2 regions of the Pseudarthrobacter sp. S9 genome follow, and region 2 is predicted to be linked to the other one. Evidence: predicted binding sites of a transcription regulator. Region 2 holds the regulator's gene; the other holds the start of a gene.

Region 1 (7,460 bases), 720 kb from region 2:
GGAGCAGATCATCGGCGCCAACGTCATCCGCGGCTTCGTCCGGCAGGGCCACGAAGCCCGCCGTTTCGACCGGGTCAACAAGGACCTGACCCGGAACAGCCTCCAGTCCGCACTGCTGGTCGCCGGGATGTTGCCGATGATCATGCTGGTGGTCAATCTGTCCTCCGTCGGCGTGGTGTGGTTCGGCGGGCACCGGATCGAGGCCGGTGAGATGCGGCTGGGGGCGCTCACAGCCTTCATCGCCTACATCCTCCAGATCCTGATTGCCATCATGATGGCCATGTACGTGTTCATGACCGCCCCGCGGGCAGCCGCGTGCGCGGAACGGATCCAGGAGGTGCTGGACACGGTTCCGGCGATCGCGGACCCGATCATCACGCACGTGATCATCACAGACCCGCCGGCGGCGGCAGGGACAGCCACTTCCGGCACCGCCCCTTCCGGCACCGCCCCTTCCGGGAACACCGTGGAGTTCCGCGGTGTTTCCTTCGCCTATCCCGGCGCCGAAGCGCCCGTGCTGGACGGCGTCACTTTTACAACGGTCCCCGGGAACACGACGGCGATAATCGGGGCCACCGGCAGCGGCAAGACGACCCTGCTGAACCTGCTGCCCCGTTTCCTTGACGCCACCGGCGGAGAGGTCAGCATCGGCGGCCGCAACGTGCGCGCCCTGCCGCTCGACGTTGTCCGCGGCCTGATCGCCCTGGTGCCGCAACAGTCTTACCTGTTCTCCGGGACGCTCGCGGAGAACCTGCGGTTCGGTTCGCCCGCGGCCACGGATGGGGAACTCTGGCAGGTGCTCCGGACTGCCCAGGCCGAGGACTTCGTCCGTGCGCTGCCGCACGGGCTGCAGTCGCCGGTCAGCCAGGGTGGCACCAATTTCTCCGGCGGCGAGCGTCAGCGGCTGTGCATCGCCCGCGCCCTGCTCAGGGCCGCCCCGGTCTATTTGTTCGACGACAGTTTCTCGGCGCTGGACTACGGCACGGATTTCAGGCTGCGTGCGGCGATTGAACCCCTGCTGAGGTCGGCCACCGTGCTGATCGTGGCCGAGCGGGTGGCAACTATCGTGGACGCAGGCCTGATCCTGGTGCTGGAAAACGGCCGCCTCATCGCGCAGGGCACGCACAAGGAACTCATGGATTCCTCGCCGAGCTACCAGGAGATTGCCGCCTCCCAGCTCGTGCTGGAGGAGACCCCATGAGCCGGGATCCGGCCCACAAAGCCCCGTCTGGGGCGGGAACGGGTCCCCGGGACGGCGGCGGCTCCCGGTGGCGGTCCTCGGTACGGCTGCTTGGCATGCTGCGGCCCTCGAAGTGGCGGATGGCCGGCGTCATCGCAGCCACCTGCGCCTTTGTGAGTCTCAACGTGGCGGCGCCCAAAGTCCTCGGCGACGCGACCGACGTCGTTGTTGACGGTGTACTGCGGGGTTCCTTCGACGAGCCGAAGCTTGCGTCGCTGCTGCTGGCGGTGTCAGTCATGTACCTCGGGGCCTCGCTCTTCAGCTGGATCCAGGGTGCCCTGACCGCCACGGCCGTGCAGCGCGTCGGGTACGGGCTCCGCGCCGCCGTCGAGGAGAAACTGCACGTGCTGCCGTCCAGCCACTTCGATGAACAGCACCGTGGCGAGGTCCTCAGCAGGGCCACCAACGACGTCGACAACATCTCCCAGGCCCTCAATCAGCTGCTCAACCAGCTGATCATGTCCGTCCTGATGCTCTCCGGGGCGCTGGTCATGATGCTGTGGCTCTCACCGATCCTGGCGCTGATCGCCCTGGTGTCCGTGCCCTTATCTACACTGATCACCGTGCTCGTGGCCAGGAAATCCCAGAGCCATTTCACGGCGCAGTGGAACAGCACGGGGGAGCTTCACTCCCAACTGGAGGAATTCTTCACCGGGCATGAGGTGATTAAGGCCTTCGGCCGGCAGGAGGCCTCGGCAGCCGGCTTCAAGGACAGCAATGACAGGCTCACCCGCTCGAGCGCGCGCGCCCAGTATTTGTCCGGCGTCGTGCAGCCGCTGATGGTCTGCGTCTCCAACCTGAATTACATCGCTGTCGCGGTGGTGGGAGCGCTCCAGGTCACTGCGGGCGCGATGACCATCGGCGGCATCCAGGCCTTCATCCAATTCAGCCGGCTGTTCAGCCAGCCGATGGGCCAGATCGGCGGCATGCTGACGCTCATGCAGTCCTGCCTGGCCTCCGCGGAGCGGGTCTTCTCGCTCCTGGACGCCCCGGAGATCCCGCCGGAGACTTCCGCCGCCGCCCGGATGCCGGCCCGCTTTCCGGCCCGTGTGCGGTCCCGCATCCCGGCCCGCGTGCCGGCCCGAGTGCGGTCAGGGGAGGAGCCGGGAGTGGAGGGCCGCGTCGCCTTCGAACACGTCACCTTCAGCTACAGCCCCGCTACCCGTGCGGTCCAGGATCTCTCCTTCGCCGTCGAGCCGGGTCAGACGGTCGCCATCGTCGGGCACACGGGCGCAGGCAAGACCACTGTCGTGAACCTGCTCATGCGGTTCTACGAACTGGACTCCGGGCGGATCACGGTCGACGGCGCCGACATCGCCGACATGCCGCGGGACGAACTGCGGGCCGTCTTCGGCAGCGTGCTGCAGGACGCCTGGCTGTTCACCGGCAGCATCAGGGAAAACATCGAGTACGGCAGGCCCGGCGCCACCGACGCAGAGATCGTCGCCGCGGCCCGGGCCAGCCATGTGGACCAGTTCGTCAGGTCGCTTCCGGCGGGCTACGCCACGATGCTCGGCAACGACGGCGACTCCCTCAGCCGGGGGCAGCGCCAGCTCATCTCGATCGCGCGGGCACAGCTCGCCGGGCGCAGCATCCTGGTGCTCGACGAGGCCACGAGTTCCGTGGACAGCCGCACCGAGGTGCAGATCCGGCAGGCGATGAAACAGTTGCGGCAGGGTCATACGAGCTTCGTCATCGCCCACCGTTTGTCCACAGTCCGGGACGCTGATCTAATTCTCGTCATGGACCACGGACGGATCGTTGAACACGGTACCCATCAGCAGCTGATGGCCAGGAGCGGGCTGTATACCAGCTTGTACGAGGCGCAGTTCGCCGGCCGCGGAAAGCTGCAAGGCGTGCCGGAGCCGGAACAGTGAGCCCCGCCGAGACCGCGGCAGGACGCTTCCCCGGCGCCTGGCGGACCAACCCCGCGAGCTCCGTGCCGCTGTTCGAGCAGCTCCGCCTCTACATCATTGAACGCGCCGACAACGGGACGCTGGCGCCCGGCACCAGGCTGCCGCCCGTCCGCAGCCTTGCAGGGGAACTGGGCGTGGCACCCCACACGGTGGCGCGCGCCTACAAGGAACTCGAGGCCGCCGGCGTCGTGGTGACGCGGGGGCGCAACGGGACGGTCGTCTGCGCCCGGGACGCCGCCTGGAGCTCGCTGTCCGCCGCTGCCGCGGAGTTCGCCGCGGCGGCCAAGGCCCAGGGCGCGAGTTTCGCCGAGGCCGTGCAGTTGCTCGCCGCCGCCTATGACCGTGAATAGCACGCCCCCTCCCCCGGGAGGCCGCACAGTGACTGCACAGAGACTGCGGCGGGAATAGTTATTCGAAGAAGTTTTCGATTAGCATTAGTTCCGTGCCTAAAGCTGTAGCTGAAGATCCCGCCGTTGAAGTCCAGTCCGCCGCCGTACCGTTGAACCCTTCCGAACCGGACCCGGACCAGCCGCGCCCCCGGCTGAAGCGCCCCGACCTGACGCGCCTCGTCGTCAAGGGTGCGCGCGAGCACAACCTGCGCAACGTGGACTTGGACCTGCCCCGCGACGCGATGATCGTCTTCACCGGGCTCTCCGGGTCCGGGAAGTCCTCCCTCGCCTTCGACACCATCTTCGCGGAAGGCCAGCGCCGCTACGTTGAGTCCCTGTCCGCCTACGCGCGGCAGTTCCTGGGGCAGGTGGACAAGCCCGACGTCGACTTCATCGAGGGCCTCTCACCCGCGGTGTCCATCGACCAGAAGTCCACGAGCAAGAACCCCCGCTCCACGGTGGGCACCATCACCGAGATCTACGACTACATGCGCCTGCTCTGGGCCCGCGTGGGCCGTCCGCACTGTCCCATCTGCGGGGAACCGGTGGCGAAGCAGACCCCCCAGCAGATCGTGGACCAGCTGCTGGAGCTGCCGACCGGCACCCGGTTCCAGGTGCTGGCCCCCGTCGTCCGGGGCCGCAAGGGCGAATTCGTTGACCTGTTCAAGGAACTGACGGCCAAGGGGTACTCGCGGGCGCGGGTGGACGGCGAGCTGGTCCAGCTCAGCGATCCGCCCAAGCTGGGCAAGCAGTTCAAGCACGCCATCGAAGTGGTGGTGGACCGCCTCGTGGCCAAGGAGGGCATCAGCCAGCGCCTCACCGACTCCGTTGAAACCGCACTGGGACTGGCCGAGGGCCGTGTGCTGGCCGAATTCGTCGATCTCGAGGCCGATGATCCGGAGCGGATCAGGGCGTTCTCCGAGCACCTCGCCTGCCCCAACGAGCACCCCCTCGCCATCGACGAGATCGAGCCGCGCTCCTTCTCCTTCAACAACCCCTTCGGCGCCTGCACCGCGTGCAGCGGCATCGGCACGAAGCTCGAGGTCGACGAGGAACTGATCATCCCGAACCCGGAGCTGTCCCTCGGGGAAGGGGCCATCGGACCCTGGTCCCTGGGGACAGCGACGACGGAGTACTGGAACCGGCTGCTGGGCGGTTTGGCCAAGGAGCTCGGCTTCTCCATGACGACCTCCTGGCAGAAGCTCTCCGCCGACATCCGGCAGACGGTCCTGCACGGCAAGGACCACAAGATCGTGGTGCAGTACCGCAACCGTTTCGGCCGGGAGCGCAAGTACAGCACCGGCTTCGAGGGCGTCGTCCAGTACGTCCACCGCAAACACAGCGAAACCGATTCGGACATCGCCAGGGTCCGCTACGAGGAATACATGCGGCAGATCCCGTGCCCGGCATGCAACGGCGCCCGCCTGAATCCGGCGTCGCTCTCGGTGCTGATCAACGGCAAGTCCATCGCCGAGGTCGCCGCCCTGCCCATGCGTGAATGCTCGCACTTCCTCAACAACCTCGTCCTCACCGGCCGTGAGGCCCAGATCGCCCATCAGGTCCTGAAGGAAATCCAGGCCCGCCTGACCTTCCTCCTCGACGTCGGCCTTGAGTACCTGAACCTGGAACGGCCCTCCGGCACCCTGTCCGGCGGCGAAGCCCAGCGCATCCGGCTCGCCACCCAGATCGGTTCCGGCCTCGTGGGCGTGCTCTACGTCCTCGATGAGCCGTCCATCGGCCTGCACCAGCGGGACAACCGCCGGCTGATCGAGACGCTCACCCGGCTGCGCGACCTCGGGAACACCCTGATCGTTGTGGAGCATGACGAGGACACCATCCAGGAAGCCGACTGGGTGGTGGACATCGGGCCGGGCGCCGGCGAGCACGGCGGCATGGTGGTGCACTCCGGTTCCTATCAGGACCTGCTGGAAAACACCGCGTCCCTGACCGGCGACTACCTCTCCGGCCGCAAGAAGATCGAAATCCCGAAAAAACGGCGCAAGTACGACAAAAAGCGTGAGCTGAAGGTTGTCGGCGCGAAGGAGAACAACCTCCTCAACGTGGACGCCACCTTCCCGCTGGGCCTCTTCACGGCCGTCACCGGCGTCAGCGGCTCCGGCAAATCGACCCTGGTCAACGAGATCCTCTACAAGGTGCTGGCCAACAAGCTGAACGGCGCGAAGCAGGTGGCCGGGCGGCACAAATCCATCCAGGGCCTCGAGCACCTCGACAAGGTCGTCCACGTCGACCAGAGCCCCATCGGCCGCACCCCGCGCTCGAACCCGGCCACGTACACGGGCGTCTTCGACAACATCCGGAAGCTCTTCGCCGAAACCACCGAGGCAAAGGTCCGGGGCTACCAGCCGGGCCGGTTCTCCTTCAACGTCAAGGGCGGCCGCTGCGAGGCGTGCTCCGGTGACGGCACGCTGAAGATCGAAATGAACTTCCTGCCGGACGTCTACGTGCCGTGCGAAGTGTGCCACGGGGCCCGGTACAACCGGGAAACACTCGAGGTCCACTACAAGGGCAAGACGATCGCGGATGTCCTGAACATGCCGATCGAGGAAGGCGCGGAGTTCTTCGCGGCCTTCTCGCCGATCGCGCGGCACCTCAATACGCTCGTCGACGTCGGGCTCGGCTACGTCCGGCTGGGCCAGCCCGCCACGACGCTGTCCGGCGGCGAGGCCCAGCGCGTGAAGCTGGCGGCGGAGCTCCAGAAACGCTCGAACGGCCGCAGCGTCTACGTCCTGGACGAGCCCACCACGGGCCTGCACTTCGAGGACATCCGGAAGCTGTTGATGGTGCTCCAGGGCCTCGTGGACAAGGGCAACACCGTCATCACGATCGAGCACAACCTCGATGTCATCAAGAGCGCCGACTGGATCGTCGATCTGGGGCCCGACGGCGGTTCGGGCGGCGGCCGGATTGTCGCGTCCGGCACCCCCGAGCAGGTGGCGAAGTCGGCTGAAAGCCACACGGCGCCGTTCCTGGCCGAGCTGCTGGCCTGAGGCGGAAGTATTCCCGGATGTATTCCCGGTGGGGTATGCGAGTTTCTGGCATCAGCGGACTCGTGAGAAACTAAGCCGGTGACCCATACAACCGTGCCCGTGATCTTTGACCTCGACGGCACTCTTGTCGATCCGGCACAGGGAATATCGGACGGAATTGCCACGGCCCTCACCGAACTGGGACTCGCCGTCCCCGGCAAGGCCCGGCTGGACGCGATGATCGGCCCCAAGCTCAGCCACTCGCTGGTGGACATCGCCGGGGTCCCGGCCGCACAGCTGGAAGAGGCCATCCGGATCTACCGGGCCCACTACCTGTCCACCGGGATCGCGCAGAGCCGGCTCTACCCGGGCATCCGGAGCCTCCTGGAGTCATATGTGGAAGCCGGGCGGCCGATCGCCGTCGCCACGCAGAAGCCCGAGGGCCTGGCCCGCATCGTGCTCGAACACCACGGCATCGACACCTGCTTCCGCTTCATCCGCGGCTCGGCCGCCGATGAGGCAGCGCCCGCGACCGGCCAGGCGGGCAAGGCCGGCATCGTCGCCGCCGCCCTCGCGGATCTGGAGACGCTGGCCGAGGCGGATACCCGGCATGCCGTGATGGTGGGGGACCGCGCCCAGGACGTCGCCGGTGCCGCGGCCAACGGCCTGGACTGCATCGGCGTCGGCTGGGGCTTTGCCCTCGACGGCGAACTGCGTGCGGCCGGCGCCGTCGCGATCGTGCACAGCACCGCTGCCCTGTATGACACCATTGGCGGGCTGGACCCGGTCCGCACCGCAGCCCGGTTGACCTCCGATCCGACCGCCGACGCCCCGAACGAGGTGCACACCGATGGCAATGTTTGACGCAATCCGCTGGACCACCCGCGGGCTCATTTCCTCGACCTGCCGGCCCACGGTGATCGGCCTC
Region 2 (7,460 bases):
AGGCGCATTTTCCCGCCTCATTCCTCCCTCAATCACCGCTCCGTTCCGGAGCCCACCCTGCCCCCGGCACGGCTGCCGCGGGCATTCCAGGAGGCCCGCATGACCCATAGTCGTCAGCCCAGCGCGAATACCGCACCACAGAGCAGCAATGGGCACTATTCTGAAACTGCCGAACCTTTAAAGGAGACCATGACCAGTCAGCCCAATACCGGACCCGATTCAGCAGGCCAGGACATGAGTCCTGAGGAAATCCAGGCTGTTATCGACCGGATCCTCTCCAAGGACACCCCAGCCCGGAACGCAGGCCAAAGTACCAGCTCTAGTGCCAGCGACGACGAGCCCAGGACGGTGCTCGGCAAGGCGCAGGCCATCTCCCGGCTGGATGAGGTTTACACCAACTACGACGGCGACCAGCAGGATCTCGAGGAACGGCACGCCCTGCGCCGCACCGCCGGACTGTCCACCGAACTCGAAGACGTCACCGAAGTCGAATACCGGCAGCTGCGCCTCGAACGCGTCGTCCTGGCCGGACTCTGGACCGAGGGCACCCTCGCCGACGCCGAGAACTCGCTTCGCGAACTCGCCGCCCTGGCCGAGACCGCCGGCTCGGAAGTCCTCGACGGACTCGTCCAGCGCCGGGCCAAGCCCGATCCCGGCACCTTCCTCGGTTCCGGCAAGGCACAGGAGCTCAAAGCCATCGTGATGTCCACCGGCGCCGACACCGTCGTCGTCGACGCCGAACTGGCACCGTCCCAGCGGCGCGGCCTGGAAGACATCGTCAAGGTCAAGGTCATCGACCGCACGGCCCTCATCCTGGACATCTTCGCCCAGCATGCCAAGAGCCGCGAGGGCAAGGCCCAGGTTGAGCTGGCCCAGCTCGAATACCTGCTCCCGCGCCTGCGCGGCTGGGGCGAGTCGATGTCCCGCCAGGCCGGTGGCCAGGTGGGCGGCGCCGGGGCCGGCATGGGTTCGCGCGGTCCCGGTGAAACCAAGATCGAACTGGACCGCCGACGGATCCGCACCCGGATGGCCAAGCTGCGGCGTGAGATCGCCGCCATGAAGCCGGCCCGGGAGACCAAACGCGCCAACCGCCGTCGCAATGAAGTGCCGTCGGTGGCGATCGCCGGGTACACCAACGCCGGCAAGTCCTCGCTGCTGAACCGGCTGACCGACGCCGGCGTTCTGGTCGAAAACGCCCTGTTCGCCACCCTGGACCCGACCGTCCGCAAGGCCGAGACCGCTGACGGGCTCGGGTACACCCTTGCCGACACCGTGGGTTTTGTCCGCTCGCTCCCCACCCAGCTCGTGGAAGCCTTCCGCTCCACCCTGGAAGAGGTGGCCGACGCGGACCTGATCCTGCACGTCGTGGATGTCTCGCATCCTGACCCGGAGGGCCAGATAGCCGCTGTCCGTGCGGTGTTCAGCGAAGTGGACGCGCGCAAGGTCCCGGAAATCATCGTCCTGAACAAGGCCGACGCCGCCGATCCCTTCGTGGTCGAACGGCTCAAGCAGCGCGAACCGCGTCACGTGGTGGTTTCGGCACGCACGGGCGAGGGCATTCCGGAACTGCTCAAGGCCATCAGCGAAGGCATCCCGCGGCCCAGCGTGAAGCTTGAACTGATGATCCCGTACAACCGCGGGGACCTGCTCAGCAAGCTCCACGAGACCGACGCCGAGATCCTCAGCCTCGACCACGAGGAAACCGGCACCCGTGCCGTGGTGAAGGTGCGCGAAGGCCTCGCCGCTGAACTGGATCCGTTCATCAGCAATGACTGAGGCTGCGGTGACGCCATCGGCGGTGACCGAGGCAGACATGACCGATCCGCCGGAAGAGGGCCCGCCGGAAAACGGCCCGGCCGGCGGGGAGTTCGTGATCGAACTGCTCGACCGTGCCGTGTCCGGCATGGGTGGGCAGAGTCGCAGTGGTCAGCACGAAATGGCCCGGCAGGTGGCGCGCGCGATTGACAGCGGCGACCACCTGCTGGTCCAGGCCGGCACCGGCACGGGCAAGTCCCTGGCGTACCTGATCCCGCTGATCGCCCACTCGCTTGTCAGCAACAAGCCCACCCTGGTCTCCACCGCCACCCTGGCCCTGCAGACCCAGATCGTGGGCCGGGACCTTCCCCGGCTGCTCAAGACCATCACCCCTGCCCTGGATCGGCCCGTCAAGGTGGCCCTCGTGAAGGGCCGCTCCAACTACGTCTGCCGCCACAAGCTTGAGGGCGGCTTCCCGTCCGAAGAGCCTTCCGAGGGTCAGCTCTTCTCCCTCGGCGAGGACACGAGCGTTCCGCACTTCGCGGCGGCCATGGGCGGCCCGTCGTCCCAGCTGGGCAAGGAAGTCGTCCGACTGCGCGAATGGGCGCAGGACACGGTAACGGGGGACCGCGACGAGCTCATGCCCGGCGTGACGGACCGGGCCTGGCGCCAGGTCTCGGTCACGTCCATGGAGTGCCTCGGCGCGCAGAAATGCCCCCTCGCGGCCGAATGCTTTAGTGAACTGGCCCGGCAGAACGCCGCCGACGCCGACGTCGTCGTCACCAACCACGCCATGCTGGCCGTCAGCGCGTTCGAAGGCCTCGCCGTGCTGCCCGAATACGACGTCGTCGTGGTGGATGAGGCACACGAGCTCCAGGACCGCGTCACGGGCGCCGTATCCGGCCAGCTCTCCGTGGCAATGGTGCATGTCGCAGCCTCCGGCGCCCGCAAGCACACCGGCATCACCGTGGACGCGCTCAACAACGCGGCGTCCAATCTGGAACTTGCCATTGCAGGCGTCCCCAGCGGGCTCATGCCCAACGGGCTCAACAGCGAACAGCTGGACTGCGTCGACCAGTTGCGCGATGCCTGCCGTGCGGCCCTCTCAGATTCCAAGGGCGACAGCGCCAACACGGCCGACGGCGGACGCCAGCTCGCGCGGTCGCGCCTGATGGTCATCCTGGAACTCTGCGAACGACTCCTGGCGGCCCGTGAAAACCGCGAAGTGGTGTGGTTCTCCCGCAACAGCACCTTCGACCCGCAGCAGGGCTACTCCCAGCCGGACGAGACGGCACCGGCACTGATCAACGTGGCGCCGCTCAGCGTGGCCGGGCGGCTTCGCGAGGGACTGTTCGCGGACCACACCGTCATCCTGACCTCTGCCACCCTGGCGATCGGCTCGGCCTTCGAACCGGCCGCCGGAGGCCTCGGCCTGGTCGGGCCCGGCGCCCCGAGCTGGACCGGTGTCGACGTCGGATCCCCCTTTGACTATCCCAAACAGGGCATCCTCTATGTCGCCCAGCACCTGCCCAAGCCCGGCCGGGGTACCTCGCCGGAAGCCCTCGATGAGCTCGAGAGGCTGATCCGCGCCTCCAATGGCGGGGCACTGTGCCTCTTCTCCTCCCGGCGCGCCGCAGAGGACGCCGCCGAAGCGATGCGGCCGCGGCTGGACCTGAGCATCCTGTGCCAGGGTGATTCCACCATGACGGCGCTTGTGCGGCAGTTTGCCGATGAGCCCGATACCTGCCTGTTCGGCACCATGTCCCTCTGGCAGGGCGTCGACGTCCCCGGGGGCTCCTGCCGGCTCGTCGTCATCGACAGGATTCCCTTCCCCCGCCCGGACGATCCGCTGATGACGGCCCGTTCACGGGCCGTGGCCCAGGCCGGCGGCAACGGCTTCATGTCAGTGTCTGCGACCCACGCCGCTGTCCGGCTGGCCCAGGGCGCAGGGCGTCTGATCCGCACGACCACCGACAAGGGCGTGGTGGCGGTGCTGGATTCGCGGCTGTCCACGGAACGCTACGGAGGCTTCCTCCGCGCCGCGCTGCCGCCGTTCTGGCCGACCACCGATCGGGCGATCGCCCTCGCGGCGCTGGAGCGACTCGCCGGCGAGTCGGCTAAGGGTTAAAGGGAGCGCAGGACCGAGACGACCTTGCCCATGATGACGGCGTGGTCGCCGAGGATGGGCTCGTACTGGGTGTTCTGCGGCAGCAGCCAGGTGTGGCCGTCCCGCTGCCGGAATGTCTTCACCGTGGCTTCGTCGTCCAGCAGCGCGGCAACAATCTCCCCGTTGACGGCGTCACTTTGCCGGCGGACCACCACCCAGTCGCCGTCGCAGATCGCGGCGTCGATCATCGAATCGCCGGCCACCTTCAGCATGAAGAGTTCGCCGTGGCCCACCAGCTGGCGCGGCAGCGGCATGACATCCTCCACCACCTGGTCGGCCAGGATGGGCCCGCCGGCGGCGATGCGTCCGACGAACGGAACCATCGCGGTGTCCATGGCGCTGGCGAGCTCCGAGACGGACAGCCCGCCGACAGCCCGCAGGCCGCTGGATTTCTCCACGCCGGAAATCATGGTGGCCCCCTCATCCAGGGTCAGCGGCATGAGCACTTCCATGGCACGCGGACGCTTGGGATCGCGCCGGAGGTAGCCGAGCTTCTCGAGCTGCGAGAGCTGGTGGGTGACGCTGGAGAGGCTGGCGAGTCCAACGGTGTCGCCGATCTCGCGCATGGACGGCGGGTAGCCGTTGTCAGTCACGGACCGCTGGATGGTTTCCAGGATCTTCTTCTGCCGGACGGTGAGGCTCTTGGGGGCCCGGGCTGTCTGCGGGCTCCGCGAGGCGGCCCTGCCGCCGGTGGCTTGTGCTGCCATGTTCGCCAACGCCTTTCCGTTCCGCCCGGCCGCCGTGGTTGCTGTTGCCGGGAACTTCCGGCCTGAAATGTCAGACCCTGCTGATCAACTACTACTGACGAAGTGCAGAAGTGGTTGTTCCGTGACTCAAACGTAGGCCAGCCGCACAACTTTTTCAAACATTTGTTCTAGCGAGTCTCGACAACGTTCGTCACTAAGTGCTAAAACAGAACAAGCAAAGTTCGAATATGTGTTCTAGTCGAGTTTTTTCGATCGGGGCACTAGTTTCGGTTCTATGTTCGAAGGTTCGGTCGGTTGGCGGCAGGCACGTGGAGTACGCCGGGCGGCACATCATGGTCCAGGAGGGCTCAGTTCATGTCAGCATCAAGCGCGTTTCACGACACTTTCGGCTACCACGGTTCTTCCAATGGCAGTTCTTCCGACGGCAGGGCCGCGGCTGCATCGTCGCGTGCCAAGCAGGCGCCGCTCCGGCTCACCCGGCGCGGCAGGTTCGTTTTCTTCGGGATTCCGCTGATCCTGCTGGCGGCGCTCATCCTCTCGTTCAGCGGTTTCCTCAATGCCCCCGCCAAGGCAGCGGAGTCCGCCTCCGAGCTCTCGCCGACCCCCACCGTGTCCGTGACCGTGCAGTCCGGGGAGTCCCTGTGGGCCATTGCCGGGGACGTGGCACCGGAGCGCGATCCCCGGGACGTCGTCGCCGACATCGTCCAGCTGAACAACCTGGATGCCGCGCGCGTCATGCCGGGCCAGCAGCTCTTCGTCCCGTCCAAGTAGATTCGATGTTCCGTGCGGGAAGCGGCACGCCGCGGCCTGCCACCACGGGCCCGAGGCGTCACAGTTTCAGGGCCTGCAGCCCTCTCACTTAAACTGTTGAAGTGACTGACCAGTTAGAGCGCCTCAACCGACTGCCCCTCCGGACCAATCTGCGCGGCCTGCGCCCGTATGGGGCGCCCCAACTGGACGTCCCCATCCTGCTGAACGTCAACGAGAACACCCATGGTGTCCCGGCCGACGTCCGGGCAGCCATCTCCGAAGCAGTCACGGCCGCGGCCGCCGGACTGAACCGGTATCCGGACCGCGAGTTCACGGAACTGCGGGAAGCGCTGGCCGAGTACCTCGGCCACGGACTGGGTCCAGATAACATCTGGGCTGCCAATGGCTCCAACGAGGTGCTCCAGCAGATCCTCCAGGCCTTCGGCGGTCCGGGCCGCACGGCTCTGGGGTTCCCTCCCACGTATTCGATGTACCCGCTGCTGGCTGCCGGTACGGTTACGGAGTACATCGTCGGGGTGCGCACGGAGGACTACGGGCTCAGCGCGGAATCGGCGGCACGCCAGGTCTGCGTACTGCAGCCCAACATCGTCTTCCTGTGCTCCCCGAACAACCCCACCGGCACCGGCCTGGGGCTCGAAGTCGTGGAGGCCGTCTACGCGGCCGGCGAAGCCAGCCAGACCATCGTGATCGTCGACGAGGCCTACCACGAGTTCGCCCACGACGGCACGCCCAGCGCGCTCACACTGCTGCCAGGCCGGGAGCGGCTCATCGTCTCGCGCACCATGAGCAAGGCGTTCGCCCTCGCCGGCGCGCGGCTGGGATACATGGCCGCTGCGCCGGAGGTCACCGACGCCCTGCGCCTGGTCCGCCTCCCGTACCACCTCTCAGCCATCACCCAGGCAACAGCCCTGGCCGCCCTGCACCACCGGGAGGCGCTCATGGCCGACGTCGAGGACATCAAGCGCCAGCGGGACCGGATCGTTTCCGAACTGCAGCGGATGGGCCTCAATCCGGCCGCCTCGGATTCGAACTATGTCTTCTTCGGCGGCCTCGAGAACCCGCACCGGGTGTGGCAGGATCTGCTGGACGCCGGAGTGCTCATCCGCGACGTCGGCATTCCGGGCCACCTGCGGGTCACGGCCGGCACTGAGACGGAAACCACAGCCTTCCTCGAGGCCCTCGAACGCATCCTGACCAGCCACGCCACGCTGCAGGCCTAGACTTAAGGCGGAGCCAGAGCGCCCCGCCAGACTGCCCAGCACCCTGCCTTCTTCAACTTGCCTTCATCCAAAGGACACACCCACATGAGCCACACCGGACCAACCGCTGCCGAGGGCCGGACCGCACGCATGGAACGGACCACCAGCGAGTCCTCCGTTCTGGTCGAGATCAACCTGGACGGTACCGGTGTTTCGGACATCAGCACCTCGGTTCCCTTCTACGACCACATGCTGACGGCGCTGAGCAAGCACTCCCTGATCGACATGACGGTCAAGGCAACCGGCGACACCCACATCGATGCCCACCACACGGTGGAAGACGTCGCTATCACGTTCGGCGAGGTGCTGCGCACCGCCCTCGGCAACAAGGCCGGCATCCGCCGGTTCGGCGAAGCGACGGTTCCGCTGGATGAAGCCCTCGCGCACGCCGTCGTCGACGTCTCGGGCCGCCCGTACCTGGTCCACGGGGGAGAACCCGCGGGCCAGGAATACCACCTGATCGGCGGCCACTTCACTGGCTCCCTGACCCGCCACGTCTTCGAGGCCATCACCCTGCACGCCGGCATCTGCCTGCACATGAACGTTACCGCCGGACGGGACCCCCACCACATTGTGGAGGCGCAGTTCAAGGCCTTCGCCCGCGCCCTGCGTGCGGCCGTGGAGCCGGATCCCCGCGTCGAGGGCATTCCGTCTACCAAGGGCGCGCTGTGACCGGCAAAGTGCTCCAGGACGGGGCCATCATCGACCCCGCGGCCGGGACCAAACCGGCGTCGCCCGAGGGCAAACCCACCGTCACGGTGCTGGACTACGGCTCCGGGAATATCCGCTCCGCCGTCCGCG

Evidence for each region. The regulator LexA, encoded in region 2, represses DNA repair genes until DNA is damaged. The targets are predictions, from matches to a motif close to TCGAACANNTGTTCGA.
Region 1: a site for LexA is predicted at 3,569-3,584, ahead of uvrA (excinuclease ABC subunit UvrA). Genes of this name have one in related genera too.

Annotation. Positions count from the first base shown of each region.
Region 1 is NZ_CP189576.1:4,355,054-4,362,513, reverse strand. It holds gene ACQCSY_RS21015 (ABC transporter ATP-binding protein) at 1-1,201, shown strand, start outside; gene ACQCSY_RS21010 (ABC transporter ATP-binding protein) at 1,198-3,117, shown strand; gene ACQCSY_RS21005 (GntR family transcriptional regulator) at 3,114-3,506, shown strand; gene uvrA (excinuclease ABC subunit UvrA) at 3,656-6,553, shown strand; gene ACQCSY_RS20995 (HAD hydrolase-like protein) at 6,632-7,396, shown strand; gene ACQCSY_RS20990 (lysophospholipid acyltransferase family protein) at 7,383-7,460, shown strand, end outside.
Region 2 is NZ_CP189576.1:501,864-509,323, reverse strand. It holds gene hflX (GTPase HflX) at 190-1,776, shown strand; gene ACQCSY_RS02385 (ATP-dependent DNA helicase) at 1,814-3,883, shown strand; gene lexA (transcriptional repressor LexA) at 3,880-4,629, opposite strand; gene ACQCSY_RS02375 (LysM peptidoglycan-binding domain-containing protein) at 4,984-5,400, shown strand; gene ACQCSY_RS02370 (histidinol-phosphate transaminase) at 5,502-6,620, shown strand; gene hisB (imidazoleglycerol-phosphate dehydratase HisB) at 6,705-7,331, shown strand; gene hisH (imidazole glycerol phosphate synthase subunit HisH) at 7,328-7,460, shown strand, end outside.